Regions from separate parts of the Cupriavidus sp. BIC8F genome, predicted to be linked through region 3. Evidence: predicted binding sites of a transcription regulator. Region 3 holds the regulator's gene; each other region holds the start of a gene.
The links. The regulator LexA, encoded in region 3, represses DNA repair genes until DNA is damaged. The targets are predictions, from matches to a motif close to ACTGTATNNNNATACAGT.
Positions count from the first base shown of each region.

Region 1 (10,031 bases), 1.9 Mb from region 3:
TCGAAGTCGGGCCCGGTCATTTCGCGGCACAGCAGGATCACGATCAGCGACAGGAACAGGCCCAGCGTGGCCGTGGTCTGGATCCACGAGGTATAGGCGCCGCGCTTGCCGTGCGGTGCGTGCTCGGCCACGTAGGTGGCGGCACCGCCGTACTCGCCGCCGAGCGCCAGGCCCTGCAGCATGCGCAGTGCGATCAGGATGATCGGCGCGGCCCAGCCGATGGTGGCATAGCCCGGCAGCAGGCCGACGATGAAGGTCGACAGGCCCATGAGCAGGATCGTCACCAGGAAGGTGTACTTGCGTCCGATCATGTCGCCCAGGCGGCCGAACACCAGCGCGCCGAACGGCCGCACGATAAAGCCGGCGGCGAATGCGAGCAGCGCGAAGATGAAGGCCGAGGTGGGATCCAGTCCGGCGAAGAACTGCTTTGCAATGATCGCCGCCAGCGAGCCGTAGAGATAAAAGTCGTACCACTCGAACACCGTGCCCAGCGATGAGGCAAAGATCACCTTGCGCTCTTCAGCTGTCATCGGTGCGTTCTGCGCGCCCCCTCCGGGCACCGCAACGTTTTGCACGTTTGCCATATTGTCTCCTCCGTCTGGAATGGATCTCGGGTGGGCGTGGCGCGGGAAAGACCGCGCGGCTGGCCGCTATGCCTGAGTTGCAGAGGATTGTGGGTGGCGAAACTTACTGCGTTCTGACAGACCCGGGCGCGGAATCGTCAAAGAATGTCGGGGTATACGCTAGCCGCCGGCGGGCGGCTGGATGCTGCGCTGCGGGGAGCGATGTGCTTGTGCGGCTGAATGGCGCGCTTTGCAGGGGTGCGGCTATGCAGCATCGGCGCCCGTGCCGCGCGACGCGCCCTGCGAAGGCGCCGGGGCGGGCGCGGCCAGGCTGTCGGTGCCGGCTTCGCCGTCGGCGCGGTTCATGCGCCAGGCGTAGAGCGCGGCCATCAGCACGTAGACCACCAGCGCGCCTTGCGCGCCGACCCAGAACGAGAACGGCCAGCCAAAGAAGTCGAAGCGCAGCTCGCGCGCAAACCATGCCACCACGAAGGTGACGGTGAACCAGATCGCGAGCAGGCCGCAGATCCAGCGCAGGTTGCGCCGCCAGGCCTGGCGCTGGCGGGCTTCGGCACTATCGGGGGCGGGGCTGTCGTTCATGCGGGCGGGAGGTAGTCGGGCCGGCGCAGCGTCACGCGGAAATGCGCGCCGGCCAGCCGTGGCGATTGCTGGTAGACATGGTCGGAGATCTGGACGTCGCCGCCGTGCTGCTGCACGATCTCGCGCACGATGGCCAGGCCCAGGCCGCTGCCTTCGGTATTGGTGCCGAGCACGCGGTAGAAGCGCTCCATCACGCGCTCGCGCTCGGCCGGCGCAATGCCCGGGCCAGTGTCTTCCACATCCAGGTAGGCGAACGGCTCGAAGGCATCGGCGCTGACGCGCACGGTGGCATGCCCGCCGCGCGGCGTGTAGCGGATGGCGTTGTCGAGCAGGTTGTTCAGCATCTCGGTCAGCATCAGGCGGTTGCCCTGCACCATCACAGGATGGTCGTCCGCATCCAGTCCCAGGTCGATGTCGCGCGCCCAGGCCTGCGGCAGCCAGTCCTTGATCACCTCGCGCGCGAGCGCCGCCAGGTCCAGCGCCGCCATGCCGCCGGTGCCCGCCAGGTTTTCCATGCGCGCCAGCGACAGCAGCTGCGTGACCAGGTGCGCGGTGCGCTCAGAGCTGCCGGCGATCTGCGCCAGCGAGCGCCGCAGCTCTTCCGGCGACTGCTCGCGCTGCGCCAGTTCGGCCTGCATGCGCAGGCCCGCCAGCGGTGTCTTCATCTGGTGCGCGGCATCGGCGATAAAGCGCTTCTGCGTCTGCACCGACTGGTCCAGGCGCGCCAGCAGGTCGTTGAACGAACCCACCAGCGGCGTGATTTCCTGCGGCGCAGCGCGTTCGTCGATCGGGCTGGTGTCGCCGGGGTTGCGCGCGCGGATGCGCTGCTGGATCGCGGTCAGCGGCGCCAGCCCGCGCGACAGCCCGAACCACACCAGCACCACCGCCAGCGGCAGGATCACGAACTGCGGCAGGATCACGCCCTTGATGATCTCGTTGGCCAGGCGCGCGCGCTTGTCCAGGGTCTCGGCCACCTGCACCAGCACCGGCTGAGTGCCGCTGACCTGCTTCAGGTCGATATAGGTGTAGGCCACGCGCACGTCGTTGCCGGCCACGTGGTCATCGCGCAGGGACACCAGGCCCGCATGGCCCTGGTCTTCCTCGGACGGCAGCGGCAGGTCGTGGTCGCCGGCGATGTACTCGCCGCGCTTGCCGACCACCTGGTAATAGATGTTGTCGGTCTCGTCCGCGCGCAGGATCTCGCGCGCCGACAGCGGCAGCTGCAGCGTGATGCGCCCGTTGACCTCGCGCACCTGCTGCGACAGCACGATGGCGCTGGCTTCCAGCGCGCGGTCGAAGGGCCCGTTGGCGATCGACTTGGCCACCAGGTAGGTCACCGCGATGCTCATCGGCCAGAGCAGCAGCAGCGGCGCCAGCATCCAGTCGAGGATCTCGCCGAACAATGAGCGCGGCGACGGATGCGCGGTGCTTTCCTCCAGGTGCGGCAGCGCGTCGGCCAGGTCCTGGTCGGCGGCGTCCGGGGCCGGGGCGGCGGAAGGAGGGGGTGGCGCGGCGCGGGGCGCGCGCCGCCAGGGCAGTCGCAGCAGGCTCATCTCGGCGGTTTGCGCTCAGGTCGGTCGCTTGGCCTGCGGTGGCGTCGGGCGGGGATCAGTGGTGCGTGGCCACCGCCGGCTGGAATTTCTCCAGGCAGTAGCCCAGCCCGCGCACGGTGGCGATGCGGATGCCGCCGACTTCGATCTTCTTGCGCAGCCGATGCACGTAGACCTCGATGGCGTTGTTGCTGACTTCCTCGCCCCACTCGCACAGGTGGTCCACCAGCTGCTCTTTCGATACCAGGCGGCCGCTGCGTGTCAGCAGGATCTCCAGCAATCCGATCTCGCGCGCGGACAGGTCCAGCATCTGGTCGTTGAGATAGGCGATGCGCCCGACCTGGTCGTAGGCCAGCGGCCCGTGCCGCATCAGCGTGGCGCCCCCGCCGGCGCCGCGCCGCACCAGCGCGCGCACGCGCGCTTCAAGCTCGGACAGGGCAAAGGGCTTGGCCATATAGTCGTCGGCGCCCAGGTCCAGGCCCTTGACGCGCTCGTCGACGCTGTCGGCGGCGGTCAGGATCAGCACCGGCAGCATGGCGCCGCGCGCGCGCAGGCGCTTGAGCACTTCCAGCCCGGACATGCGCGGCAGGCCCAGATCCAGGATCAGCAGGTCGAAGGTCTGGGTCGACAGCGCGGAATCGGCTTCCAGGCCGTTGGTGACGTGGTCGACGGCATAGCCCGAGTGGCGTAGCGAGCGCGTCAGGCCGTCGGCCAGCACGTCGTCATCTTCGGCGATCAGAATGCGCATGGTTGTCTCCACCCTGGCCGGCATAGCCGGCGCCGGCGGAATGGGGCGCGATGGGGCTTGCCAAGCATACTGTTTTTTTATACAGTACCCGCACGTTCCGCTGGGGCCGCCCGGGGAGACCCCCTGGAGAGCGGCCGCGCAGACAGCCGGGCCGGCACTGGCGCCGGAAAATGCCGGTGCCGCGCCACATGCGGCCTATTTATACACCATTGATTCAAGGACGACCATGGACGACAAGAAGGCAGGTGCCGGCGTGAGCGCCGAGAAGCAGAAGGCGCTTGCCGCCGCGCTCTCCCAGATCGAGAAGCAGTTCGGCAAGGGCTCGATCATGCGCCTGGGCGACGGCGAGGTCGAAAAGGACATCCAGGTGGTATCCACCGGTTCGCTCGGCCTGGACATCGCGCTTGGCGTCGGCGGCCTGCCGCGTGGCCGCGTGGTCGAGATCTATGGTCCGGAATCGTCGGGCAAGACCACGCTGACGCTGCAGGTCGTGGCCGAGATGCAGAAGCTGGGCGGCACCTGCGCCTTTATCGACGCCGAGCACGCGCTGGACGTCAGCTACGCCAACAAGCTGGGCGTCAATGTCGGCGACCTGCTGATCTCGCAGCCGGACACCGGCGAACAGGCGCTGGAAATCACCGACGCGCTGGTGCGCTCGGGCTCGATCGACCTGATCGTGATCGACTCGGTGGCGGCGCTGGTGCCCAAGGCCGAAATCGAAGGCGAAATGGGCGACTCGCTGCCGGGCCTGCAGGCCCGCCTGATGAGCCAGGCGCTGCGCAAGCTGACCGGCACTATCAAGCGCACCAACTGCCTGGTGATCTTCATCAACCAGATCCGCATGAAGATCGGCGTGATGTTCGGCTCGCCGGAAACCACCACCGGCGGCAACGCGCTGAAGTTCTACGCCTCGGTGCGCCTGGATATCCGCCGCATCGGCTCGATCAAGAAGGGCGACGACGTGATCGGCAACGAGACCAAGGTCAAGGTGGTCAAGAACAAGGTGTCGCCGCCGTTCCGCGAAGCCTTCTTCGATATCCTGTACGGCCAGGGCATCTCGCGCCAGGGCGAGATCATCGACCTGGGCGTGGACGCCAAGATCGTTGAAAAATCCGGCGCCTGGTACAGCTACAACGGCGACAAGATCGGCCAGGGCAAGGACAACGCGCGCGAATACCTGCGCGAGAACCCGGACATTGCCGACGAGATTGAAAACAAGGTGCGCGCGGCGCTGGGCGTGGTGGCCATGAACCCCACGGCGGCTGCCACGGCGGTAGCGGTCGAAGACTGACCGCGCCAGCGGCCATTGCGCCATCCGGAAGGCCGGGGCATCGCCGATGCCCCGGCCTTTTTGCTTGGCGCGGCCCCCCCATCCACAGAATCCGGTAACCCATGGCAACCCGTCCCCCGCTTTCGCTGAAGGCCCGCGCCGTCGGCTACCTGTCGCGCCGCGAGCACAGCCGTGCCGAGCTGGCGCGCAAGCTGGCGCCGCATGCCGAGTCGGCCGAGCAGCTGGAGCAGTTGCTGGACGCGCTGGAGCGCGAGAACTGGCTGTCGAACCAGCGCTTTGCCGACAGCCTTGTGCACCGCCGCGGCGCCCGCTACGGCACCGCGCGCGTGATGCAGGAAGCCAAGACCCACAAGCTCGGCAGCGAGCAGCTGGGTGATCTGCAGGAGCGGCTGCGCGCCACGGAAGTAGAGCGCGCCCGTGAGGTCTGGCGCAAGCGCTTTGGCACACCACCCGACACGCCCGAGGCGCGGGCCAAGCAGATCCGCTTCATGGTGGCGCGCGGGTTTTCGCGTTCGGTCGTCAGCAAGATCATCCAGGGTGCGGACGAAGACTACGGCGACGAGGGTTAAGTACCGGCGTATGGCGCATGCGCCATTTTTCACCCGGAGTACCTGCACTGTTATCAGGGTGTATTCGCTGCATTGCGTCATCTCGGGGCTGGACTGGGGACGATCTTGTTGCCACCGCTGAGCCCGTGTCACTGGTGCGTTGCGGCAAGGCGCGATGCCATGGCGGGGTGCCATGGTCGGCCGACAATCCTGCCGCGACAGTTGCTGCGCAAGGATGTTCCCGGCCAACGCAGCGCGGCATGTTAAACTCCCCGGGTTATTCGGTGCTCCGGCACCGCCGTTCCCCAGCCCCCCGTATTTCCAGCCTGGCCATGCCTCTGTCCCAGCCCGTCAACCGCTCCCAGCGTCACCGTCGCGCCATTACGGCCGAGGCGTACCAGAGAGAGGACGGCTTGTGGGACATCGAGGTGCGCCTGACCGACACCAAACCTCGCGACATCGAACTGGCCGGCGACCGCGTCCGCCCGGTGGGCCAGCCCCTGCACGACCTGTGGCTGCGCGTCACGATCAATGAGGAAATGACGGTGCTGGATGCCGAGGCCTGCTCGGACTGGGTGCCGTATCCGGCTCATTGCGACACGATTGGCCCGGCTTACCGCAAGCTGATCGGCCTGAACCTGCGCAAGGGCTTTCGCAAGGCCGTGCGCGAGCGCCTGGGCGGCATGCACGGTTGCTCGCACCTGACCGAGGCCGCCGGCGTGCTGCCCAGCACGGCGATCCAGGCCTTTGCCGGTGAAGTCATCAATATCCGCGACAACGGCGAGGACGACCCGAATCCGGAGCCGCCCTATCAGTTGAACGGCTGCCACGCCCTGCGTTTCGATGGCGAGGTGGTTCGTCAGTTTTACCCGCGCTGGTATGGTCACCAGCCGACGCCCAAGGTACGGGCCGAGGCAGCACCTGCCGTCGCATCTGCGCCTCAGGCGCCAGCCGCGGCCAATGGCGACCGCGGCGAACACGGCAACGACGCTGTCCCGGCCGAGCGGCCGACCGGCACCTCCGGCTGATTCTCAGGATTGGCCAGCCTGACGAGAGAGTTCGTCTTCTTTCAGATTCTTCCCTTCTACCTTTTACGCCTACCCGAAAGGAAACACGCATGAATATCCATGAGTATCAAGGCAAGGAAATCCTGCGCAAATACAATGTGCCGGTTCCGCGCGGCATCCCCGCGTTCTCGGTTGACGAGGCCCTGAAGGCCGCAGAAACGCTCGGCGGCCCGGTGTGGGTCGTCAAGGCCCAGATTCATGCGGGTGGCCGCGGCAAGGGCGGCGGCGTGAAGGTTGCCAAGAGCATCGACGACGTCAAGACCTACGCCTCGAACATCCTGGGCATGCAACTGGTCACGCACCAGACCGGCCCGGAAGGCAAGAAGGTCAACCGCCTGCTGATCGAAGAAGGCGCCGACATCAAGAAGGAACTGTACGTTTCGCTGGTGGTGGACCGTGTTTCGCAGAAGGTCGCGCTGATGGCCTCGAGCGAAGGCGGCATGGACATCGAGGAAGTCGCTGCCCACAGCCCGGAAAAGATCCACACCCTGATCATCGAGCCGTCGGTCGGCCTGACCGACGCTGAAGCCGACGACATCGCCCGCAAGATCGGCGTGCCCGACGCGAGCGTGGCGCAAGCCCGCCAGGCCCTGCAAGGCCTGTACAAGGCGTTCTATGAAACCGACGCTTCGCTGGCTGAAATCAACCCGCTGATCCTGACCGGCGACGGCAAGGTCATCGCGCTGGACGCCAAGTTCAACTTCGACTCGAACGCGCTGTTCCGTCACCCGGAAATCGTCGCCTACCGCGACCTGGATGAAGAAGACGCCAACGAAATCGAAGCCTCGAAGTTCGACCTGGCCTACATCTCGCTGGACGGCAACATCGGCTGCCTGGTGAACGGCGCCGGCCTGGCCATGGCCACCATGGACACCATCAAGCTGTTCGGCGGCGAGCCGGCCAACTTCCTCGACGTGGGCGGCGGTGCCACCACCGAGAAGGTGACCGAAGCCTTCAAGCTGATGCTGAGCAACCCGAACGTGGAGGCCATCCTGGTCAACATCTTCGGCGGCATCATGCGTTGCGACGTGATCGCCGAAGGCGTGATCTCCGCGTCCAAGGCGGTGCACCTGACGGTGCCGCTGGTCGTGCGCATGAAGGGCACCAACGAAGACCTCGGCAAGAAGATGCTGGCCGACTCGGGCCTGCCCATCATCTCGGCCGACACGATGGAAGAAGCCGCCCAGAAGGTGGTGGCCGCTGCCGCTGGCAAGTAAGCCGTCGCACGAACGCAACCATACGCGAACGCGGGCGGTGCGCAGGCGCTTTGATGCGCCCTCGCGCGCGCCGCTCGTAGCCAAGCAAAGGATTACAGCATGTCGATTCTGATCAACAAAGACACCAAGGTCATCACCCAGGGCATCACCGGCAAGACCGGCCAGTTCCACACCCGTGGCTGCCGCGACTACGCCAACGGCAAGAACTGCTTCGTCGCGGGCGTGAACCCGAAGAAGGCCGGTGAAGACTTCGAAGGCATTCCCATCTACGCCAGCGTCAAGGACGCCAAGGCCCAGACCGGCGCCACCGTGTCGGTCATCTACGTGCCGCCCGCAGGCGCCGCTGCCGCGATCTGGGAAGCCGTTGACGCCGACCTGGACCTGGTGGTCTGCATTACCGAAGGCATCCCCGTGCGCGACATGATGGAAGTCAAGGACCGCATGCGCCGCGAGAAGAAGAAGACCCTGCTGCTGGGACCGAACTGCCCGGGCCTGATCACGCCGGACGAAATCAAGATCGGCATCATGCCGGGCCATATCCACAAGAAGGGCCGCATCGGCGTGGTGTCGCGCTCGGGCACGCTGACGTATGAAGCCGTGGGCCAGCTGACCGCGCTGGGCCTGGGCCAGTCGTCGGCTGTCGGCATTGGTGGCGACCCCATCAACGGCCTGAAGCACATCGACGTGATGAAGATGTTCAACGACGATCCGGAAACGGACGCCGTGGTCATGATCGGCGAGATCGGCGGTCCGGACGAAGCCAACGCGGCTTACTGGATCAAGGAAAACATGAAGAAGCCGGTGGTTGGCTTCATCGCTGGCGTGACCGCGCCTCCGGGCAAGCGCATGGGCCACGCCGGCGCGCTGATCTCGGGCGGTGCCGATACCGCCCAGGCCAAGCTGGAAATCATGGAAGCCTGCGGTATCAAGGTGACCAAGAACCCGTCGGAGATGGGCCGCCTGCTGAAGGCAATGCTGTAAGACGTACCTTGCCATTCCCGCCAGCGCGGGGATGGCGCACCAGGCAATGCCCCCGCCCGCGCGGGGGCATTGTCATTCTGGCGCAGCGGGGGTCAGGGATACCCCCTAGGCGAAACATGACAGGATTGAAATGTAATCGAAAGGTTCATGCGGTAAATAGTCATGTTCGTATTTTGAGACATCCGAAACCCGTCAGATGACGGGTGTGCCACCTAAAAAAATCGAGGAGCCCTGCCGTGGAACTGCTGTCTTCCACCACATTCTGGATTGCGTTGGGATCGATCATCCTGACCAATATCGTCCTGTCCGGCGACAACGCGGTGGTGATCGCGCTCGCCTCGCGCAACCTGCCGCCCGCCCAGCAGAAGAAGGCCATCTTCTGGGGCAGCGCCGCCGCCATCATCATGCGCGTGGTGCTGACCGTGGCCGCGGTCAAGCTGCTGAGCCTGCCGTACCTGAAGATCGTCGGCGCCGTGCTGCTGGTCTACATTGGCGTGCAGCTGCTGACCGGCGATGACGACGAGGAAGGCCACGACGGCAAGGACAATATCTGGGCCGCCATCCGTACCATCCTGATCGCCGACCTGGTGATGTCGCTGGACAACGTGGTGGCCGTGGCCGCCGCCGCGCAGAAGGGCCCCGAGGGCAGCCAGCTGATGCTGCTGATCATCGGTCTGGGCCTGTCGATCCCGCTGATCGTGTTCGGCAGCACGCTGCTGCTCAAGGTCATGGAGCGCTTCCCGGTCATCATCGTGCTGGGCGCCGCGCTGCTGGGCTACCTGGCTGGCGAAATGCTGGTCAGCGACCCGGTCGACGCCGCCTGGTTCGAAGTCCACGTGCCGCACGCCCACCTGGTATTCGGCGCCGCCGGCGCGATCCTGGTGGTGCTTATGGGCAAGCTGCTGAGCCGCCGGTCGGCACAGACCGCCTGACGAGGTTCCGCCCAGGCGAGAAGGGCGGCCATCTGGCCGCCCTTTTTCATTGGTGCGCCGGCAAGGCGGCCGTCGGTGCCTTGGCCAACTAACTCATGTGAGTGATCGCACATTTTGTCGCTTCGCGCGGTGGTAGCGGGCGCAAGTGACAAATTTTGGCGCATCCGGCAAGCATCCCCCTGACGGGTGACGAAATTTGTCGCTTTTTGCCCCCTACGGATGGGGGATGCCGCTGGCACGCTTACTGCTCCATGGTCCCCGCGTCACGAAACCGAAGACGTGCAACGCTTAACCAAAATCTCTTCGAGGGGTCAAATCATGCAACGGGTACAACTGAAGAAACTGGGCCGTCGTGTCCAGAAGGGCTTTACGCTGATCGAGCTGATGATCGTGGTGGCGATCATTGGTATTTTGGCGGCGATTGCTATTCCGGCGTATCAGGACTATCTGATTCGTTCTCGGGTTACCGAAGGCCTGAGCTTGGCCGCTTCAGCCAAGACGTCAGTTACGGAAAATGCAGCAAACGGCATTGCG
Region 1 is NZ_CP136094.1:1,918,777-1,928,807, forward strand. Features, by position in the region: gene RS901_RS09040 (MFS transporter) at 1-584, opposite strand, end outside; gene RS901_RS09045 (DUF4212 domain-containing protein) at 828-1,163, opposite strand; gene RS901_RS09050 (sensor histidine kinase) at 1,160-2,716, opposite strand; gene RS901_RS09055 (response regulator transcription factor) at 2,772-3,461, opposite strand; gene recA (recombinase RecA) at 3,688-4,752, shown strand; gene recX (recombination regulator RecX) at 4,854-5,321, shown strand; gene RS901_RS09070 (DUF2889 domain-containing protein) at 5,633-6,328, shown strand; gene sucC (ADP-forming succinate--CoA ligase subunit beta) at 6,418-7,584, shown strand; gene sucD (succinate--CoA ligase subunit alpha) at 7,684-8,565, shown strand; gene RS901_RS09085 (TerC family protein) at 8,802-9,497, shown strand; gene RS901_RS09090 (pilin) at 9,816-10,031, shown strand, end outside.
Region 1: the regulator LexA is predicted to act here: its motif matches at 3,530-3,547, upstream of recA (recombinase RecA).

Region 2 (10,031 bases), 2.1 Mb from region 3:
TGGGCAGCAGGATGCGCAGCGGCGCACTCGCGCGCACGGCCAGCAGGCCGCTCAGCTGATCGTCCAGCAGTTGCGGGCGCACCTGCGCCAGGCGCACGCCGCGCAGGCCCAGGGCGGGGTTGTCTTCGGCAGGCAGGTGCAGCCAGGCGGCGTCCTTGTCGGCGCCGATATCAAGCGTGCGCACGATCGCGCTGCGCCCCTGCAGGGCATCGGCAATGGCCTGGCAGCGGGCGGTATGGTCCGCCGCCGCGGGGGCTGCGTCGCCGTGCAGGAACAGCAGTTCGGTGCGCAGCAAGCCGACCGCATCGGCACCATGCGCCACGGCATTGCGGGCGTCGTCGAGGCTGCCGATATTCGCGGCCACCTCGACAGGCACGCCATCGCGGGTGCTGGCCGCGGCGTGCGCGGCGCGCAGGTCGGCCTCGCGCTGCTGCGTGCGCAGCCTGACGGCGCTGGCAGCGGCGCCCAGCAAATGCGCATCGGGGCAGGCGTGCAGGCGGGCGCTGTCGCCGTCGGCGATGACCGGCGTGCCGTCCTGCAGGCGCTCCAGCGCGCTGCCTAGCGCCACCAGGCAAGGGATGCCGAGCTGGCGCGCGATGATGGCCGCGTGCGAGGTCGGGCCACCGCGCGCCATCACCAGTGCGGCAACCCGGGTGCGGTCCAGTCCCGTCAGGTCGGAGGGCGTGAATTCCCCAGCGGCCAGCACGATGACATCGCCGTCGGCAGCCGGTGCGGGCAGCTGGACCGGGACACTGCCCGCCGGGGCCAGCGCACGCAGCACGCGCTTGCCCAGATCCAGCAGGTCGGCGGCACGTTCGGCCATGCGGCGGTCGGCCATCGCGGACAGCATGGCGGCTTCGGCCCGGGTGGCCTCGCGCCATGCAAAGCCCGCGCTCTTGCCGGCGGCGATCATGGTCTCGGCCGCGCCCTGCAGGGCCGGGTCTTCCAGCAGCGCGCGATGCATGGCGAAGATGCCGGCCTCGGCGCCGGCGCGGCGCGCGGTGGCGGCTTCGCTCTCATACGCCAGCTGGGCGTCGATGGCCGCCAGCGCGGCGCGCAGGGCCTCGCGCTCGGCAGCAATGCCCTGGCCGACCTCGGCCGGCTCCAGCGTGGTCTCGCGCCACCAGTGCAGCGTGCCGATCGCGATGCCGGGGGCGGCAGCCACGCCGGGGATGCCAACCGCCGGCAGGTCGGCGCCAGGGCCGGGCTGCGCCACCGGTGCGGCTACCTTGGGTACGGGTTCTTCTTCGCCCACGCCGGCGCGTTGCAGTTCGTACGCGACCGCATCGAGCGCGGCGCCGGCATCGCGGCCGGTTGCCACCAGCTCGACCGTGGCGCCGTCGCCGGCGGCCAGGCCCAGCAGCGCCACCAGGCTGGCCAGGCTCGCCTGCCGGCTGCCGTAGTGCAATGCGACGGTGGCGTCCAGGCCGCGCGCGGCTTCGCGCGCCCGTGCCGCGGGCCGGGCATGCAGGCCGCCAGGGCAGGCCAGCGTGACCGAGCGCCGCTGTTCGGCCGCGGTCGCGTGGTCTTCCCGCGCAGGCGCCGCAGCATCCGCGGCACGCACCTGCAGCAGCACCGTGCGGCCTGCCTCGGCCTGCGCCGCGTCGGTCCTGGCGGCGACGGTGAAGGCATCGCCATTGGCGATCGCCATCACCGTCACCAGGCTCGGCGCCTGCTGCGCGACGCGGTCGACATCGAAACGGATCAGCGCATCGCCCTGGCGCACGGCAGCACCCTGCGCCACGCAAGGCGCAAAGCCTTCGCCGCGCAGCGACACCGTATCGATGCCGACATGCAGCAGCACCTGCGCCCCGCACGGAGCCTGCAGCGTCAGGGCGTGGCCGGTGGCGGCCAGGTGGACGATGGTGCCGTCGCAAGGCGCCACCAGCGTGTCGCTCAGGGGGTCGATGGCCAGGCCGTCGCCGAACATGCCGTCGGCAAAGACCGGGTCCGGCACCGCCGCGAGGGGAAGCAGCACTCCGCTTACCGGAGCCCGCAGCAACAGGGTTTCGCTCGTCTCAGCCATCTTGCTTCCAGAAATCGCGGCAGCCGGTGCGGGAATGCGGCGGCGCCAGGGTCAGGGGAAAGATAGACGGCCACCGACAATAAAAATACCAGTGAAAACCACTACAATGTTATTGTATCTAAGTGGCATCTTTATTGAGATGGCGCAAAGCAGCACTCGCACGGCCCTCACATTTGGCGGATTCATCACACACCCCTTGACGACGCCTAGGATTTCCCCCAATCCCAGCAGCGCTTTCCGCCAGCATAATCAGTGAAACCTTTCTAATACCAATGACGAAAAGCGAGGCTGTGGTGCCTTCATCACCGAGGCCGCGCAAGTCCAGCCACATCGACTCGAAATGTCCTAAAGTGGTATCATCGCTCCCACATTCTGGTACCTACGAGGATTCGCAATGGATCAACGGTTGCAGGCCCTCAAGCCGGACGAAGCGGAGGCGACGCCGATCTACCTGCAAGTGGCGCGCAGGCTGGCTGCGGCCATCCAGGCCGGCCAATGGCGGGTGGGCGACGCGCTGCCGTCCGAGCGCACGCTGGTGGATTCACTGGGGATTTCACGCGTCACGGCCCGGCGCGCGCTGCAGATGCTGGCAGAGGAAGGCGCGATCACGCGCAGCCGCGGCGCGGGCACCTTTATCGCGCCGCGCCCTGAGCCGAAGGCGGCGCGGCTGGACAACTTCAGCGAGCTGGCGCGCCGGCGCGGCATGACGCCGGCCAGCGAGCTGGTGGCGTTCGAACGCCGCCGCGCCACGACGCAGGAGGCCGCGGCGCTGGCACTGCCGGAAGGCGAAGAGATTGTCAGGCTGACCCGGCTGCGCAAGGCCGACGGCAAGACCTTCTGGATGGACGTGACCACGCTGGCGCTGGCGGTACTGCCGGACGCCAGCGCCATCGGCGAATCACTCTATGCCTACCTGGAGCGGATCGGCCAGCCAGTGCTGCGCGTGACCGAGAAGCTGCGCGCGATCGTCGCCAGCGAGGAACTGGCCACGCGCCTGAATATCGCGCCGGGGGAGCCGCTGCTGCATATCCTGCGCACCGGCTATACCCATGGCGACAAGCCGGTCGAACTGACCGACGCCTACTGCCTGAACGACTTCTACGAGCTCAAGCAGTAGCGGCCGGCCACAGGCGGCTCGACCGGGGGCGGGGTCGGGTCTTCCTCTGGCGGCAACGGCAAGTTCGGAGGCACGCCCGGCGGCGCGGGCTCTTCGTCCGGGGGCACGGTATGGCGCGGCTGCAAGCGCGCACCGGCGTAGGGGTTCAGCGAGGCGGGCATGCGGGGTCTCCGTGGCCGGGTTTCCTCCTCATTGAAGCAAACCCGGCCGGTGCGCGCCAGTATTGATGCCGACCCTGCTCAGGCGTGTTGCCGGCGCACGAAGAACAGCGCAGCGCCCACCGCCATCAGCACGCTGCCAAAGAAGCGGTTCTGCCAGCGCACCGCGCGCGCATTGCGGAACAGCCCCTGCATGCGCGAAGCCAGCAGCGCATAGCCATGCATCACCACCAGGTCCACGCAGCACATGGTGGCGGCCAGGATCGCCAGCTGCAGCGCCAGCGGCCGGTTGGGATCGATGAACTGCGGCAGCACCGCGACCATGAAGATGATGCCCTTGGGGTTGGTCACGTTGGTCAGCAGGCCGGTGGCAAAGCGCCGGCGCCGGCTCATCACCGCCACGCGCACGGGGGCGGCGCTGCCACCCTGGTCCGCCCCGCTCTCCATCTTCGCGCGCCATTGCTGCACGCCGAGGTAGATCAGGTACAGCGCGCCAATCGTCTTGACCACCATGAAGGCCTGCTCCGAGGCCAGCAGCAGCGCGCCCAGGCCGCCGCCCGCCACCAGCAGCACGATCACCAGCCCGGCCTGCAGGCCGAAGATGGTGGTGGTGGTCCTGCGCAGCCCGTACGAGAGCCCATGGCTCATCGACAGCACCGCGCCCGACCCCGGCGACACGGCGATCACCCAGCACGCGGCGAAATAAGCCAACCACACTTCCCAACGCATCCCAACTCTCCTTTGACGACAACCATGCCGGGGCCACGCTCCCGCAGCCACGGCACAAACAATCTTTCCTGCGGCGCGGCGCGTCAGAACGGGTGGAAGCCGCCCAGGAACTGCTCCACCTGCTCGGCCTGGCGCGCGTCGCGCGCGGCATCGCCCGATTCCAGCACCACCGCCTGATACGCGCGCGTACCCACGGCCACCAGGCGCGCCGTCAGCCGGCGCGGCGACTGGTCCTGCGGCGACACGCCGCTGGCCTGCACTTCCACGCCGGCAAGCGGGCGGCCCGGACGGTCAGCACTCATCACCGTGACGGGCCGCGCGCGCGGCTCGCCCGACGGCGTGCCAAGGTTGGCCAGCAGGCCGGCCTGCATCGCCGCCAGCGCCTCGCGCCGCAGCGCTTCGTCATCGGCGGGCAGCGTCACCACGCCCACGGCAAAGAGCGTATCGTCGACGCGCGCGGCTTCCATGGTCATCGGCAGCTTGCGCCCGGCAATGGTCACGTCGCGCGCGGCGCTGGTGGGCTTGCCCGGATAGAGCGCGGCATAGGCGCCCTCGCCGGACTGGATGGTGCGCCAGTCATAGCGCGGCGAACAGGCGCACAGGGCGAATGCCAGCACGGCGGCACAGCACAGCAGCGGCCGGCGGACAGCGGCAGGAAAGCTCGGCGGGGGCGGCACAAGACGCATCGGGAATCCATGGGGGGACGGCGCGCGCAGGCTGCGGGCGGAAACCGGTATTATCCCGAAAGCGGCGCGCCAGTGCTTGCCGCGCCGCTCCCACTCCCCCTGCCCCCACGTTCCTGCCATGCCTGCCGCCCGCATCGCCCGTCACGCCTTTGCCATCACCAGCCTGCGCTGGGTGGCCGCGAGCGCGTTGCTGGCAGCCGCGGCCGGCATGCCCGCAGCCGCCGCCAGCCCCGCCCACCTGCCGCCGGCCACCGACCTGGGCGCCCACGGCACCGAGGCCGCGCGCCGCGGCGAGCCGCTGGTGGTGCTGGTGTCGATGCCGGGCTGCAGCTATTGCGATGCCGTGCGCCGCAACTACCTGGGCCCGCAGGCCGCCGCCGGCGAGATTGCCGTGCGCGAGCTCGACATGACCGCCGACACCCCGCTGCGCGATGCCGACGGCAGCCTGACCACCGCGCGCGCGTGGGCGCGGGCGCACCAGGTGCGGGTGGCGCCCACGGTGCTGTTCCTGGACCGCCAGGGCCGCGCCGCCGCCGGCCCGCTGCGCGGCATGCAGCCGGATTTCTACGGGGCCTACCTGGAACAGGCGCTGGACCAGGCACGCGCCGCCATCGCCACCCGGCGCTGAATGGATGGGGGCGCTTGCGGCAGATTGCCGCAGCCCGGCCCCGCGCAGCGCGCGAACGCCCGCGGCATTAGAATGTCCCATTGCTCACCGAACCTGCCTGACCCGGATTCCATGACCACTGCTGCCCCTGCCACCAAATCCTCCCGCAAGCCCTGGCCCATCGTCGTTGCCGTGGTCGTGCTCGCGCTGCTGGGCTGGTTCGGCTATCGCGCACTGTCGCCGGCCAATACGGCGCCGGCGGCCACCTTCACGCTGCTGTCGGGCGAGAAGGTCAGCACCGCCGACCTCAAGGGCAAGGTCTACATGATCAACTTCTGGGCCACCAGCTGCGCCACCTGCGTCAAGGAAATGCCGGACATGGTCCGCACCTATGAGCAGTTCAAGGGCAAGGGGCTGGAATTCGTCGCCGTGGCGATGAACTACGACCCGCCCATGTATGTGATGAACTACGCCAAGACGCGCGGCCTGCCGTTCAAGGTGGCGATGGATTCCGACGGCGCCGCGGCCAAGGCCTTCGGCAATGTGCAGCTGACGCCGACCACCTTCGTGGTCGACAAGGACGGCCGCATCCTGAAGCGCTATGTGGGCGAGCCCGAGTGGGATGCCCTGCACAAGCTGCTGGATGGCGCGCTGGCAAAGTCCGCGTAACGCTGTCGCTGCCAACCACCGGGAAAAGGTGCTCATCGAGCACCTTTTTTGTTTTCATGTCCCGATCGCCCGTCGGCTGGTTGCGCTGAAACCCTGTATGGATATACAGTTGGCGCCAGCCTTTTTTGAGATTTCCGAGCCTTCCCCGAGCCCTCCCTGTGACTTTGGACCTAGCCCCCGCCGCCGACCTCGCTGCCCCTGAAGCCGATGACGTCCCCGCCTACCTGTCCCGGCTCAACCCGGAGCAGCGTGCCGCGGTGGAACACGGCAGCGACGCGCCGCTGCTGATCATCGCCGGCGCCGGCTCGGGCAAGACCAATACGCTGGCGCACCGCGTCGCGCACCTGGTGCTGGCCGGCGCCGATCCGCGCCGCATCCTGCTGCTGACGTTCTCGCGCCGCGCCGCGGCCGAGATGGGACGGCGCGTCGAGCGCATCGTCGACCAGGCGCTGGGCACCCAGACCGGCGCGGGGCGCGCGGCGCTGCAGTGGTCCGGCACCTACCACGCCATCGGCGCGCGCCTGCTGCGCGAATACGCCGAGACCCTGGGCCTGTCGCCCGCCTTCACCATCAGCGACCGCGGCGATGCCGCCGACCTGATGCACGTGGTGCGCCACGACCTGGGCCTGTCGGAGACCGCCAGCCGCTTCCCGAAGAAGGAAACCTGCCTGGCGATCTACTCGCGCGTGGTCAACACCCAGGCGCCACTGGAAGACGTGCTCAGGCAGCAGTTCCCGCGCTACGCGATGTGGGCCGATGCGCTGCGCACCCTGTTCGCCGGCTATGTCGAGGCCAAGCAGAAGCAGCATGTGCTGGACTATGACGACCTGCTGCTGTACTGGGCGCAGGCCATGGCCGAGCCCACCATCGCACAGGACATGGGCGCGCGCTTCGACCATGTGCTGGTCGACGAATACCAGGACACCAATGCGCTGCAGGCGTCGATCCTGCTGGCCATGCGACCGGACGGCCGCGGCCTGACCGTGGTGGGCGACGACGCGCAGTCGATCTATGCCTTCCGCGGCGCCACCGTGCGCAATATCCTGGACTTCCCTGCGCAGTTCACGCCGGCCGCGCAGCAGGTCACGCTGTCGCAGAACTACCGCTCGACGCAGCCGATCCTGCAGGCCGCCAACGCCGTGATCGGGCTGGCGGCCGAGCGCTATACCAAGGACCTGTGGTCCGAGCGCGCCTCGGCCGAAAAGCCCGGCGTGATCGTGGTCAACGATGAGGCCGACCAGGCCCGCTACGTGGTCGAGCAGGTGCTGGCGCGGCGCGAGGCCGGCCTGACGCTGATGGCACAGGCGGTGCTGTTCCGCGCCGCCGACCACAGCGCGCAGGTAGAGATCGAGCTGGCCCGGCGCAATATCCCGTTCGTGAAGTTCGGCGGGCTGAAATTCCTGGAGTCGACCCACGTCAAGGACGTGCTGGCGGTGGTGCGCTGGCTGGAAAACCCGCGCGACCGCATGGCGGGCTTCCGCACGCTGCAGCTGCTGCCCGGCATCGGCCCCAAGACCGCGGCGCGCGTGCTCGATGCGATGGCGCTGGCCACCGAGCCCTTGTTCTCGCTGGAGGAATTCGAGCCGCCGCCGGCCGCGGCGCCCGCCTGGGCCGATCTGCTGGCGCTGGCGCGAGCGCTGATGGCGCCCACCTCGCCATGGCCTTCGGAGTTCGAGCAAGTGCTGGCCTGGTATGCGCCGCACCTGGAGCGCCTGCACGACGATGCCGCCGCGCGCCAGGCCGACCTGCAGCAGCTGGAGCGCATCGCCGCCACCTACGGCGCGCGCGAGCGCTTCCTGACCGAGCTCACGCTGGACCCGCCCAGCGCCTCCAGCGACGAATCCGGCGTGCCCTCGCGCGACGAGGACTACCTGATCCTGTCGACCATCCATTCGGCCAAGGGGCAGGAGTGGAAGGCAGTGTATGTGTTGAACGCAGTGGACGGGTGCATGCCGAGCGATCTGGCGACGGGCACGACCGAGGAGATCGAGGAAGAGCGGCGGCTGCTGTATGTGGCGATGACGCGGGCCAAGGACCATCTGGATATCGTGGTGCCGCAACGCTTCTACGTGCACCAGCAGGTGGGCTTCGGCGACCGGCATGTGTATGCGTCACGCACGCGGTTCCTGCCGAATCGCGTGATGCCGAACTTCCATAGCCGGGCCTGGCCGCCGCCGCCGATGCCGGGGGAAGGGAAGGCAAAGCCGGCGCTGGCGCCGGTGGATCTGGCTGGTCGGATGCGGAATATGTGGCGGTGAGATGCGGGACTTGCCCAGGCGTCCACTATGCCGCCGGTTCGCTCTCCCGCGAAGCGGGAAAGGGGAGAAAACAAGCGGCGGCCTGAGGCCATCGCCGCTCGCAAGCCTCTGTGTCAGGCCATCTTTTCCAGCAACAACCCCTTCAGGTACTCACCTTCCGGGAACGCCGCCAGCATCGGATGATCCGTGCCCGCCGACAGCCGGCGCAGGATGCGCGCATCCGCACGCGCATCGGTCACCGCGCCCGCCACGATCTTCTGGAACAGCTCCATGCTGATCGCGCCCGAGCACGAGTAGGTGAACAGCAGCCCGCCCGGGCGCAGCAGCTGCATGCCGACCAGGTTGATTTCCTTGTAGGCGCGCGCGGCGCGGTCGATATGCTGCGCCGACGGGGCAAACTTGGGCGGGTCCAGCACGATCAGGTCGAACTGGCGGCCCTCGGCGCGGAATTCACGCAGGGTCTTGAACACGTCGGCATCGAGCCAGGTGGCGCGCTCGGGTTCGAAGCCGTTGAGCGTGACATTGCCCGCCGCGATCTTCAGCGCCTCGCCAGACGAATCGATCGAGGTCACCGAGGTGGCGCCGCCGCGCAGCGCCGCCAGCGAGAAGCCGCCGGTATAGCAGAAGCAGTTCAGCACCTCGCGCCCGGCGGCCAGGTCGCCCACCAGCTTGCGGTTGTCGCGCTGGTCGACATAGAAGCCGGTCTTGTGGCCGTTGCGCACGTCGACGTAGTAGCGCACGCCGTGCTCGGTGACCGACAGCGCCGGATCCGGCTCGGCGCCGGCCAGCACGCCCGTCACCAGCTCCAGGCCTTCGCGCTGGCGCACGGCGGCGTCGGAACGCTCATAGACGTTGGGGCAGCCGGTCTCCTTGACCAGCGCTTGCACGATCGCGGTCTTCCAGTGCTCCACGCCGGCCGAATTGAACTGGCACACCAGCTGACCCTTTTCACCATTGCCGTAGTAGTCGACGATCAGGCCAGGCAGCCGGTCGGATTCACCGAAGATCAGCCGCACCGCGTCGCTGTCCTTCACCCACTGGCGCCGGTAGGCAATGGCCGCGGCTACGCGGCGCTTGAACAGGGCGTGGTCGACCGGCTCGTTTTCATCGAAGGTCCACGCGCGCGCGCGGATCTGCGACTCGGGGCTGTAGGCGGCCTTGGCCAGGAAGCGGCCATCGGCGGCGCGCACGATCACGGTCGCGCCCGGCTCGCAGCGCCCTTCGGTCGTGGCAATGCCGGTGGCGTAGATCCACGGGTGGCGGCGCAGCAGGGATTTTTCCTTGCCGGGTTTCAGGGTGATGGTGTTCATGTTGGTATGGGGAAACTGCAGGCCACCAGCAATTGAAACTGGCGCGAACGCATCAAGGCGGCTCCCCTCTCCCGCGCGCGGGAGAGGGGAGAAAACAATGCGGGAAAGATGCCTTAGAGGACGACCTTCACCATCGGATGCGAAGTCAGCGCCCGATACAAATCATCGAGCTGCTCGCGGCTGGTAACCCATACCGTCACGGTCAGGCCCAGGTAGTTGCCGCCGCTCGAGGGACGCATTTCCATCTTGCCGGCGTGGAAGTCGGGATCGAATCCCTGCACCAGCTCTACGATGGCCTCGGCAAAGCCGTCCTGCATCGCGCCCATCACCTTGATGGGGAAGTGGCTGGGATACTCGATCAGCGATTGCTCCGGCGGGATATCGCCCGGCTTGTTGCCGCTGCCTTGGTTGTCGGTTGTCATGTCGGATTCTCCGGCACGAAACCGGCGCGCCGCATGGCGCGCCGGCTTG
Region 2 is NZ_CP136094.1:1,662,890-1,672,920, reverse strand. Features, by position in the region: gene ptsP (phosphoenolpyruvate--protein phosphotransferase) at 1-2,026, opposite strand, end outside; gene RS901_RS07835 (GntR family transcriptional regulator) at 2,421-3,143, shown strand; gene RS901_RS07830 (hypothetical protein) at 3,125-3,304, opposite strand; gene RS901_RS07825 (LysE family transporter) at 3,383-4,030, opposite strand; gene RS901_RS07820 (hypothetical protein) at 4,114-4,716, opposite strand; gene RS901_RS07815 (thioredoxin family protein) at 4,835-5,344, shown strand; gene RS901_RS07810 (TlpA disulfide reductase family protein) at 5,456-5,992, shown strand; gene RS901_RS07805 (ATP-dependent helicase) at 6,151-8,250, shown strand; gene RS901_RS07800 (class I SAM-dependent rRNA methyltransferase) at 8,364-9,560, opposite strand; gene RS901_RS07795 (YbeD family protein) at 9,674-9,982, opposite strand.
Region 2: the regulator LexA is predicted to act here: its motif matches at 6,085-6,102, upstream of RS901_RS07805 (ATP-dependent helicase).

Region 3 (10,031 bases):
TCGAACTTCGTGAACTGGCCCAGGAAGGTCAGGCGCACCGTGCCGATCGGGCCGTTACGCTGCTTGCCGATAATGATCTCGGCCGTGCCCTTGTCCTGGGAGTCCGCGTTATAGACTTCGTCGCGGTAGATGAACAGGATCACGTCGGCATCCTGTTCGATAGCGCCGGACTCGCGCAGGTCGGACATCACCGGACGCTTGTTGGGGCGCTGTTCCAGGCTTCGGTTCAGCTGCGACAGTGCAATCACCGGGCAGTTGAGTTCCTTGGCCAGGCCCTTGAGCGAACGGGAAATTTCGGAAATTTCCGTGGCGCGGTTCTCGCCGCCGCCGGAACCTGACATCAGCTGGAGGTAATCGATGATGATCAGGCCAAGCTGCCCGCACTGGCGCGCCAGGCGCCGCGAACGGGCACGCAGCTCCATCGGGTTCAGCGCCGGCGTTTCGTCGATGAACAGCTGGGTGTCGTTCATGCGCTGGATCGCATGCGTCAGCCGCGGCCAGTCTTCATCCAGCAGGCGGCCCGTGCGCAGCCGGTGCTGGTCGAGGCGGCCTACCGAGCCGAGCATACGCATGGCCAGCTGGGTGCCCGCCATTTCCATCGAGAACACTGCCACCGGCAGGCCCTGCTCCACCGCCACGTGCTCACCGATGTTCAGCGAGAACGCCGTCTTGCCCATCGACGGGCGGCCGGCCACGATGACCAGGTCGCCCGGCTGCATGCCGCTGGTCATCTTGTCCAGGTCGATGAAGCCGGTCGGGACGCCGGTGACGTCGGTGGTGGAATCGCGGTGATACAGCTCGTCGATGCGCTCGACCACCTGGGTCAGCAGCGGCTGGATTTCCTGGAAACCCTTCTGGCCGCGCGAGCCTTCTTCGGCAATCGCAAAGACCTTGGACTCCGCCTCATCCAGCAGCTCGCGCACCTCGCGGCCCTTGGGCGCGAACGCGGCCGAGGCGATATCGTCTGCCGCCGTCACCAGCTTGCGCAGCACCGAGCGCTCACGCACGATCTCCGCGTAGCGGCGGATATTGGCCGCGCTGGGCGTGTTCTGCGCCAGCGAATTCAGGTACGCCAGGCCGCCCACCTCCTCGGCCTTGCCGGCGACCTGCAGCATCTCATAGACCGTGATCACGTCGGCCGGCTTGGTGGCCGAGATCAGCCGGGCGATGCTCTGGAAGATCATCCGGTGGTCAAAACGGTAGAAATCCGCCTCGGAGATGAAATCCGCAATGCGGTCCCAGGCGGCGTTGTCCAGCAGCAGGCCACCCAGCACCGATTGCTCGGCTTCGATGGAGTGCGGCGGGACCTTGAGGTTCTCGAGTTGGGGATCGGCGACAGGCGCGTTCATGGGGAGGGATTATACCGGCGCGTGGACGCACTTCGCCGTACATTTGGCGACGGGGCCCGCAAACACGAGCGAACAACAAAAAAGGCAGGAGCCAGGGCTCCTGCCTTTCTTGCTTGCAGTGCTTGCGGTGCTTCAGCCGGCGCAGCGCGCCGGCGAGGCGGCACGTCCTTAGACGCTCTCGCCCACGACCGACACGGTCACGTCGACCACGACGTCCGTGTGCAGCGCAACGCTGACCGGGTGGTCGCCCACCATCTTCAGCGGGCCATTCGGCATGCGAACCTGGGCCTTTTCCAGCTTGAAGCCTTGGCCAGCCAGGGCTTCAGCGATGTCGGCGTTGGTCACGGAACCGAACAGGCGGCCGTCCACACCCGACTTCTGGGTGATCTGCACGGTCAGGCCGTTCAGCTTCTCGCCTTCGGCTTGCGCGGCGGCCAGCTTCTCGGCAGCGGCCTTTTCCAGCTCGGCGCGCTTGACTTCGAATTCGGCGATCGCGGTTTGCGTAGCACGGCGGGCCTTCTTACCCGGGATCAGGAAGTTACGGGCGTAACCGTCCTTCACCTTGACGATGTCACCCAGGTTGCCCAGGTTGACGACTTTTTCCAGCAGAATAATTTGCATCGTATTCTCTCCTTAACGGACCTAGGGCCTGATCAGTTCTTGTGCAGGTCGGTGTACGGCATCAGCGCGAGGAAACGCGCACGCTTGATGGCCGTATCCAGCTGACGCTGATAGTGAGCCTTGGTACCGGTCAGGCGGGCCGGCGTGATCTTGCCGTTGTCGCCGATGAAGTCCTTCAGGGTGTCCAGATCCTTGTAGTCGATCTGTTCCACGCCAGCCACGGTGAAGCGGCAGAAGCGCTTACGCTTGAACAGCGGGTTCTGTTGCTGGAAGCGCTTCTTGTTCTTGTTGTCACGTTTGACGAATGCCATGATTCAATCCTTTTCGAATGCTTTACATCCAGTGATGTGAAAGACGAGAGCCTTGCTGTTGCGGTGCCTGCGGGCCAGGAATCCTTCGCAGTCGAGCAGCGTGCCGAGCGGTAACCGCTCCAGACGCTGGCCAACCTGTCCGATCCCCATCGCTGCGATTGCAAACTCGACCTGCCGCGGCGTTTGCGCCTCGACGGCCTCGCCGCTGTACTGCAGGATGCAGTTCACGACGGGGACCCCGGCCGGGGTATAGCGCAGGGCATCGCGTTCCGCCAGGGTGGCGGCAAGCCGAAGCTGGTTCAACGCGGAGCCTCTTGCTGGTTGCAATCCATGCTGCCGCGGCCGACGCTGTCAGCCATGGCGCGCACCGCAGTCCGCACTCAGGCGGCCTGGCCTTCGGTGGTCGTTTGCGCGGCCTTGCGGGCTTCTTCGCGCTGCACTTCCTTCATCATCGGCGAAGGTGCGGTCTCGGCCTTCTTGGTCTGCACGATCAGGTGGCGCAGGACGGCGTCGTTGAACTTGAACGCGTGTTCCAGTTCAGCCAGCGTTTCCTTGCCGCATTCGATGTTCAGGCAAACGTAGTGAGCCTTGGCCAGCTTCTGGATCATGTAAGCCATCTGGCGACGGCCCCAGTCTTCCACGCGGTGAACGTTGCCGTTCTGCGAGGTCACGAGCTGCTTGTAGCGCTCGATCATGGCCGGCACTTGCTCGCTCTGGTCCGGGTGGACGATGAAGACGATTTCGTAATGACGCATTGACGCTCCTTTTGGATTAGCCACCCGGGCGTCACGAGTCCGGTGTGGCAAGGTTGAATAGCTTTAAATTATAGCGCGCATGTCAGCAATTGCGCAAGCCGCTGTTTACACAGGCAAATCAGGCGTTGGCAAACAAAGTCTGCAGCCTTGCCGGATCCCGCGCCAGTCCTGCATCGGCTGCCAGCGCCAGGGCCAGCAGCACGCGCGCCTTATAGGGATTGAGGTCCGTTGCGGAAACAAAAGCCCCATCCGCCGGGCTGAGCTGGGGTGGAATCGCCACATGGCCGGCCCCGGTGCGGGAACTGCGCACCACGGCCACGCCCGCGGCAGCGGCATCGGCCAGCGCCTCGGCCAGCACCTCATGCACCGAGCCATTGCCGGCGGCAGCCACCACCAGTCCGGCAATGCCCGCGCGGACCAGCGCATCCACAGCTACCCTGCCCGGCTGGGCGTAGCTGGCCACGATCTCCACCATCGGCCACGCCGCCGGCATCGGCCCAATCACCCAGGCCGCGCGCGGCGCGCGCGCGAAGCGCACATAGTCATCCTGCACGAAACCCAGCGGCCCGCAGGCCGAGACAAAGGCATCCACCGCCGACGTGTGGGCCTTGGCCACATCCCGCGCAGCGTGGATCTGCTGGTTCAGTACCACCAGCACACCCTTGCCGCGCGCATCGGGATGAGCGGCCACGCGCACCGCATCCAGCAGATTCAGCGGGCCATCGGCCGACAGCGATGTCGACGGGCGCATTGCCGCCGTCATCACCACGGGCACCGGGCACGATTGCGTCAGGTGCAGCGCCATCGCGGTTTCTTCCAGCGTATCGGTGCCGTGCGTGATCACGATGCCGGCCACGTCGGGCTGCGCGGACCAGTGCTCAACCCGCGCCGCCAGCGTTTGCCAGAGCGTGAAGGTCATGTCCTTGCTGTCGACCTGGGCCACCTGCTCGGCTTCAATGCGGGCCGCCGACTGCAGCGCTGGCACCGCTGCCAGCAACGACGACACCGGCACGGTCGCCGCCTGGTAGCGTGCGCTGCTGGCGGAGTTGCCGGCCGCGCCAGCGATGGTGCCGCCGGTGGCCAGTACGATGATGCGAGGCAATTGGGTCATGGAGGCGTGCAAAGAATATGGGAAAACAGGAATGCCGATTGTAGCGGGCGCGCCCGGCCTCGCCGCGAGCCCGCGCTGGCGATCCACATTCCGTCCATGCGACACGCCCGAAAAATTCTGCTTGCGCTCAGGCCGATACTGTATAAAATCACAGCATACTGTTTAAACATACAGTGCCCGGCCAGCCGGATGCAGGATAAGGGATCGACCGACCCCTTACCCGGAATCCCCGCGGCCCTGCACGGAACGGCGATCCCATGGCGACCCTGACACCCCGGCAGCAGCAGATTTTCGATCTGATCCGCAACACGATCCGCCGCACCGGCTTTCCGCCCACGCGCGCCGAAATCGCCGCAGAGTTCGGCTTCTCCTCGCCCAATGCCGCAGAAGAACACCTGAGGGCGCTGGCACGCAAGGGCGTGATCGAACTGACCCCGGGCGCCTCACGCGGCATCCGCCTGAAGGTGGCACGCAGCGATTCGGAAATGCCCGACCAGTTTTCGTTGCCGATGGCCGGCGTGATGCAGCTGACGCTGCCGCTGGTGGGCCGCGTTGCCGCCGGCAGCCCGATACTTGCCGCCGAGCATATCGACCGCCAGTACCAGGTCGACGCCTCGGTCTTCGACGAACGCCCTGATTACCTGCTGCGTGTGCGCGGCCTGAGCATGCGCGATGCCGGCATCCTCGATGGCGACCTGCTGGCCGTGCGCCGCGCCAGCGAAGCCGCCAACGGCAAGATCGTGGTGGCGCGCCTGGGTGATGACGTGACCGTCAAGCGCCTGCAGCGACGCGGTGGCCATATCGAACTGATCGCAGAAAACCCGGACTTCACCAACATCATCGTGGAGCCTGGCGAGGAGTTCTCGCTGGAAGGCATCGCCGTCGGTCTGATCCGATCTTCCGGCTTCTAGCCGGGCACCGCAGGCAGCGAGCCTGCGCGGGCCCACCCGCTTCCATTGCTTTGCAGACGCCGCCCGGCTTGCCGGGTGTTGACCCCGCTTTGCCTAAAAGAGGTGCCACCATGCCGCAAATCCACCAAGTCGCCGCCCGTCACCCGGTCAAGCCCGTGCCGTTCCGCCAGAGCAAGGGCGTACGCGTCTACCAGGGTACGCAGCGCCGCACCATGGTCGGCAGCATGGCGGCGATCTGCCGCATGCTTGAACTCGAAGCCGCCGAAAAGCTGGCTGCCTGAACCCTGCGGGCGCAGCCCGCGTAGCCGTGGGCCCTGCCCTCAGCTACGCGCGCACGCCTTGGTTTCGGCTTCCAGCTCCTGCGGCGTCAGCTGCGGGAACCACGTATCGCTCTTGCGCAGTTCCAGTGCCGTACCATCCGGCTTCGCCGTCAGCGAAATCAGATAGGCGTATCGGTATTCACCGCCAGACGTGGCCTGGCCGATGCGGATCTCAGTCTGGTTCTTCGCCGGATAGTTGACGACCGCCGCGTCATCGCCCAGATTGTTGCGCAGGCATTTCGCAACATCGCCCATCATGGCGGGCGTGAACAAGCGCATGGGCGCACGCGCGCGAATGGCCTTTTCAGAAGTTCCGGTGGCGCACCCTGCCACCATGGCTGCCATCGCTACGCCAATCACTGCCGCTCGAACAGACATACCACCCCCGGGGAATGCAAAACGGCGCCCTCGCGAGGCGCCGTTCTGGAAAATGCTTTGGGGTGGCTGATGGGACTCGAACCCACGACGACAGGAATCACAATCCTGGACTCTACCAACTGAGCTACAGCCACCGTAGAGGTCATCAGCGCGTTACGTTGCTGATCGACGAAAACCAAGATTATACAAACAGTTTCCCGGGATGGCTAGTATCCCGCACAATTTTTTTTGAGATAAGAGCTCAGGTTCGGGACGGGCTCCACTTTGCCTCAAGCAGCACTGCCTGCTTGATGGCCTCGACGGTCTCGGCTTCGGTATCGAACTGCCCCAACAGGCGGCGCGACTTGCCATTCAGCACGGCTTCCTGCAACGCCTTGCCAGCGGCTTCCGAAGTGCCGGGGTGCCAGCAGTAGCGTGCCGTCCATTTGCCGTCCTGCAGTTGCTCGGCGACCCAGACCACCCTGAAGTCTTCATAGACAACACCGAACGGCGCTTCGTTTTCCACGTTTGCTTTTTCCACGCTGCTCCCCCTGCCGGCATCGGTCCGCATGCCATGCCTTGTCTCGCCTAGGGCAATGCGAGGGATCGTATCACGGCCGCCGACCAGGGCGCCCGGCTGGCCGGCACCTTCGCGCATGCCGTCGATCGTTCGCGGAAATATGCTGTGCACAGCCCCTACCTCTGCAGGGTTCATGCCGCAAATGCGCGAAGCGATACTTGTGCCTGAGGGACATTGACCCCCCTCGACCTTCCCGTCAGGCGGCCCGCCCCATCGGGCCGCCTGCCTCTTTTTGGCCACCCTGCCCTCTCATTGTCGTGGCGCCAGCACTTGGCGATGGAACCTCACGAGCGGATGCGAGCCCAATCGACATCATCGACACGTCAACGAACGCAGGGAACGGGAATGCAAATCAAGTGTAGATGGCCTGCGCGGATTCTTGCGCTGATGGCATTGGCGGCCTTGCTCGGCGGATGCGCTGCCGGCGGGGTCGACGGCAGGGAATCCAGCATCACGACATATGGCACGCTGGACGTAGGCATCAGCCATACGCGCTAGCCTGCCAGCGTGACCGATGGAACTCTTTGCAAAGCCGAGCGTCTAATCCCCTCGTCTGGCGCATGCAAAGCGAGCGCGCAAAAAAAGAGTCCGCAGCGCGGACTCTTAAATTTAGCGATCTCAAATGCCCTGAAGGCGGTTGCACTGTAACTGTCATGCCGGGAATGCACCATTCGGGTAAACGAAGAGCAACAAGCCTGGCGTAGCAGCAAACAACGCCGACGAAAAAAAGCCCGCCGAAGCGGGCTAATAATCAGTTGAAGAAAGCCCTGTATTCAAGGGCAGGCACAGTGTATGGAAGTGCCCTGCCTCAGCGAATTAGGGGAATCCCTTTCCTGGCGCCGGTTTCCGGGCGATCAGGAATTGCAAGTGCGGCGCGCGGTACCCCCGCGCAGCCATGCACATTTCCACGATTTTGAGTTAGAGCGCGGCCTCGGCAGTGCGCGCACGGCCCGCGCTCGCTTACGCGGCCAGTGGCTCTTGTGCCTGCGGCCGCAAGTGCGCGCGCGCCTCTTCGAACAATGCATCCACATCGGCACGCGTGCGTGCCGCATTCATGCGCTTGGCATCCGACAGTACGCGACGCCAGCCGCGCCCGCCCGCAATGCCACGATGCAGGCCAAGCATGTGGCGCGTGACCGCACCCATATATCCACCCCGCTCCACCAGGTCGCCGATATAGCGCTGCATCGCCAGCTCGACGTCGAGCCGCGACGGCGTCGGCGCACTCGAATCGCCATAGAAGCGCGCATCCATTTCGGCCAATACATAGGGCTGATGGTATGCCTCGCGACCGATCATCACGCCATCGACGTGCTCGAGGTGGGTCGCCATCTCGTCATAGCTGACGATGCCGCCGTTGATCAGGATTTCCAGGTCCGGAAACTCCTGCTTCAGCTGGTACGCCACCTCATAGCGCAGCGGCGGAATCTCACGGTTTTCTTTCGGGCTCAGGCCCTTCAGGATCGCATTGCGCGCGTGGACGATAAACGTGCCGCAACCCGCCTCGGCCACCCGGCCGACGAAATCACGAACGAAATCATAGTGCTCGATCTTGTCGATGCCGATGCGATGCTTGACGGTGACCGGGATGTCCACCGCATCGCGCATCGCCTTGACGCAGTCGGCCACCAGTTGCGGCTCTGCCATCAGGCAGGCGCCGAAGGCCCCGCGCTGCACGCGCTCGGACGGGCAGCCGCAGTTCAGGTTGACTTCCGCATAGCCCCACTGCTGGCCCAGCTTGGCCGCCATGGCAAGGTCGGCCGGCTCGCTGCCGCCCAACTGCAGAGCGACCGGGTGTTCGGCCGCATCGAAATCCAGATGGCGCGGGACGTCGCCATGCAGCAGCGCGCCGGTGGTCACCATCTCGGTGTACAGCCAGGTGTGGCGGCTGAGCTGGCGGTGGAACATGCGGCAATGGCGGTCGGTCCAGTCCATCATCGGGGCCACAGATATTCTGCGCGCCCTTATATTTCCTTGCTTCCCGCCTGTAGCCTCAGTTTCCGGGGTGCCGTGAGTACGTTCCATTTCCTGCCGATTCCGCCTATTTCGTCCTATTTTCCGTCCCAGGCGCTACGATTTAGCACCATCTCAACTCTTGTAGCACCGAGAATATGGGGACGATCACGCAGCGCGCGCGAAAGGACGGAAGTATAGGGTACACCGCGCAGGTTCGCCTGAAGCAAGGCGGCACCGTCGTGTTCAACATGGCGCACCTGAGCTCGGTCTTCTCGATCGCCCAGAGCTCGCCGAGCTGGACGAGCTGATGAAGTACTTTGGCCTGATCCGGGCAAAGCGAAAAGACAGCATGCCATGCAGGCCATCACTGCGTTCGCCATCTTCTCGACCCGCCGGCTCGACGAAATAACCCGTAGGCTGGCAGCGGCAAGCCTGCAGCGCTATACCCATCTTCGGCACACTGGCGACCGCTTCGTCGACTGGAAATGGCTGGAAATTGTGGCACCGGCTAGCGAGGATTCTGGCGCCGCCGAACAATAGGCCATGCAGGGGTAGCCACCCTGAAGAAAATGACCGATGGCGATTCCGTTCAGCGCGCTATGTCGCGGTAGGAATGCCCATTACTGAGCACCCCCCGCACAGATCCCGGCGTGCGCGATTCGCGCACCGGGCTCCTGCCTCGGGTGTTTGGCGGTGAACCGCACAACCGGCCAAGGATGAAGGACCCGGGCTGGAGGCAACCAGTCCCTTTCCAGCCTTTTCATCAAGGCCCACGTTGTCCCGTCTTTCTGGCTGCGGCGCCGTAGCGCTCGCCGCCATAGGTCGGTTACGTGTGCCCGGAAGGTCCGAAGGGCTGGGGTATTTGTCGGCACGGCGTGGTAGTTAAAGTACCCTTGCACCACACGCCGCAGCCAGCGCCCCTGCTCCGAGATTGACTGATGCCATCTGCGTCTCAACTCCTCTTTGATTTCCCGTAGCTTGGCCTGCATCCGGTCTCGCCGGGATCGCCGCCTGAGCATGAACTTGCCATCTTTGGCCCGTCCACTGATATGGGTGAACCCCAGGAAGTTGAAGGTCTCGGGCTTGCCCAGTCCGCGCCCGGCTCGGTTCTCGGCCGCGAAGCGGCCGAACTCGATCAGGCGGGTTTTCTCCGGGTGTAGCTCAAGCGCAAACTGCTCCAGCCTTTGCTGCATGTCCCGCTTAAAGCGCTTGGCATCGTAGGCTTTGGCGAAACCGACAACGATGTCGTCGGCATATCGCACGATCACGACGTTTCCCTCGGCGCGGCGGTTTCGCCACCGGTTCGCCCAGAGGTCGAAGACGTAATGCAAGTAGATATTGGCCAGCAAGGGCGAGATGACCGACCCCTGTGGCGTACCTTCCTCGGTGGCTGTCACCACCCCATCTTCCATCGCACCAGCCGTCAGCCATTTGCCGATCAGGCGTAACACGCGCCGGTCGCCGATGCGGTGCTCCAAGAACCGAATCAGCCAGTCATGGCTGACGGTATCGAAGGAAACCACCACAGACTACCCCTCTCCACCACGTTCCTGAATCCGTTGTCATCACACGATCCGGCCACCCGTTCGAGGGCCGGCGCCTCCAGGTCATCAGCCGACGGCAACGGGCCGGCAGATTGCACCTTCTGCTGACGCTTCCCGACCAATCACGTGGGCTGATTCCCGCCGACTGGACCGATTTCCCTGCCGCCTCCGGCAGCGTTCCCACAGCTACCGGCGCCCCAACATCCGACGCGCTGG
Region 3 is NZ_CP136094.1:3,865,835-3,875,865, forward strand. Features, by position in the region: gene RS901_RS18015 (replicative DNA helicase) at 1-1,349, opposite strand, end outside; gene rplI (50S ribosomal protein L9) at 1,518-1,970, opposite strand; gene rpsR (30S ribosomal protein S18) at 2,003-2,281, opposite strand; gene priB (primosomal replication protein N) at 2,285-2,584, opposite strand; gene rpsF (30S ribosomal protein S6) at 2,662-3,036, opposite strand; gene RS901_RS18040 (asparaginase) at 3,155-4,147, opposite strand; gene lexA (transcriptional repressor LexA) at 4,405-5,058, shown strand; gene RS901_RS18050 (hypothetical protein) at 5,169-5,339, shown strand; gene RS901_RS18055 (hypothetical protein) at 5,379-5,723, opposite strand; tRNA gene RS901_RS18060 (tRNA-His) at 5,815-5,890, opposite strand; gene RS901_RS18065 (hypothetical protein) at 5,998-6,306, opposite strand; gene dusA (tRNA dihydrouridine(20/20a) synthase DusA) at 7,276-8,340, opposite strand; gene RS901_RS18075 (hypothetical protein) at 8,626-8,811, shown strand; gene RS901_RS18080 (reverse transcriptase domain-containing protein) at 8,892-9,794, opposite strand.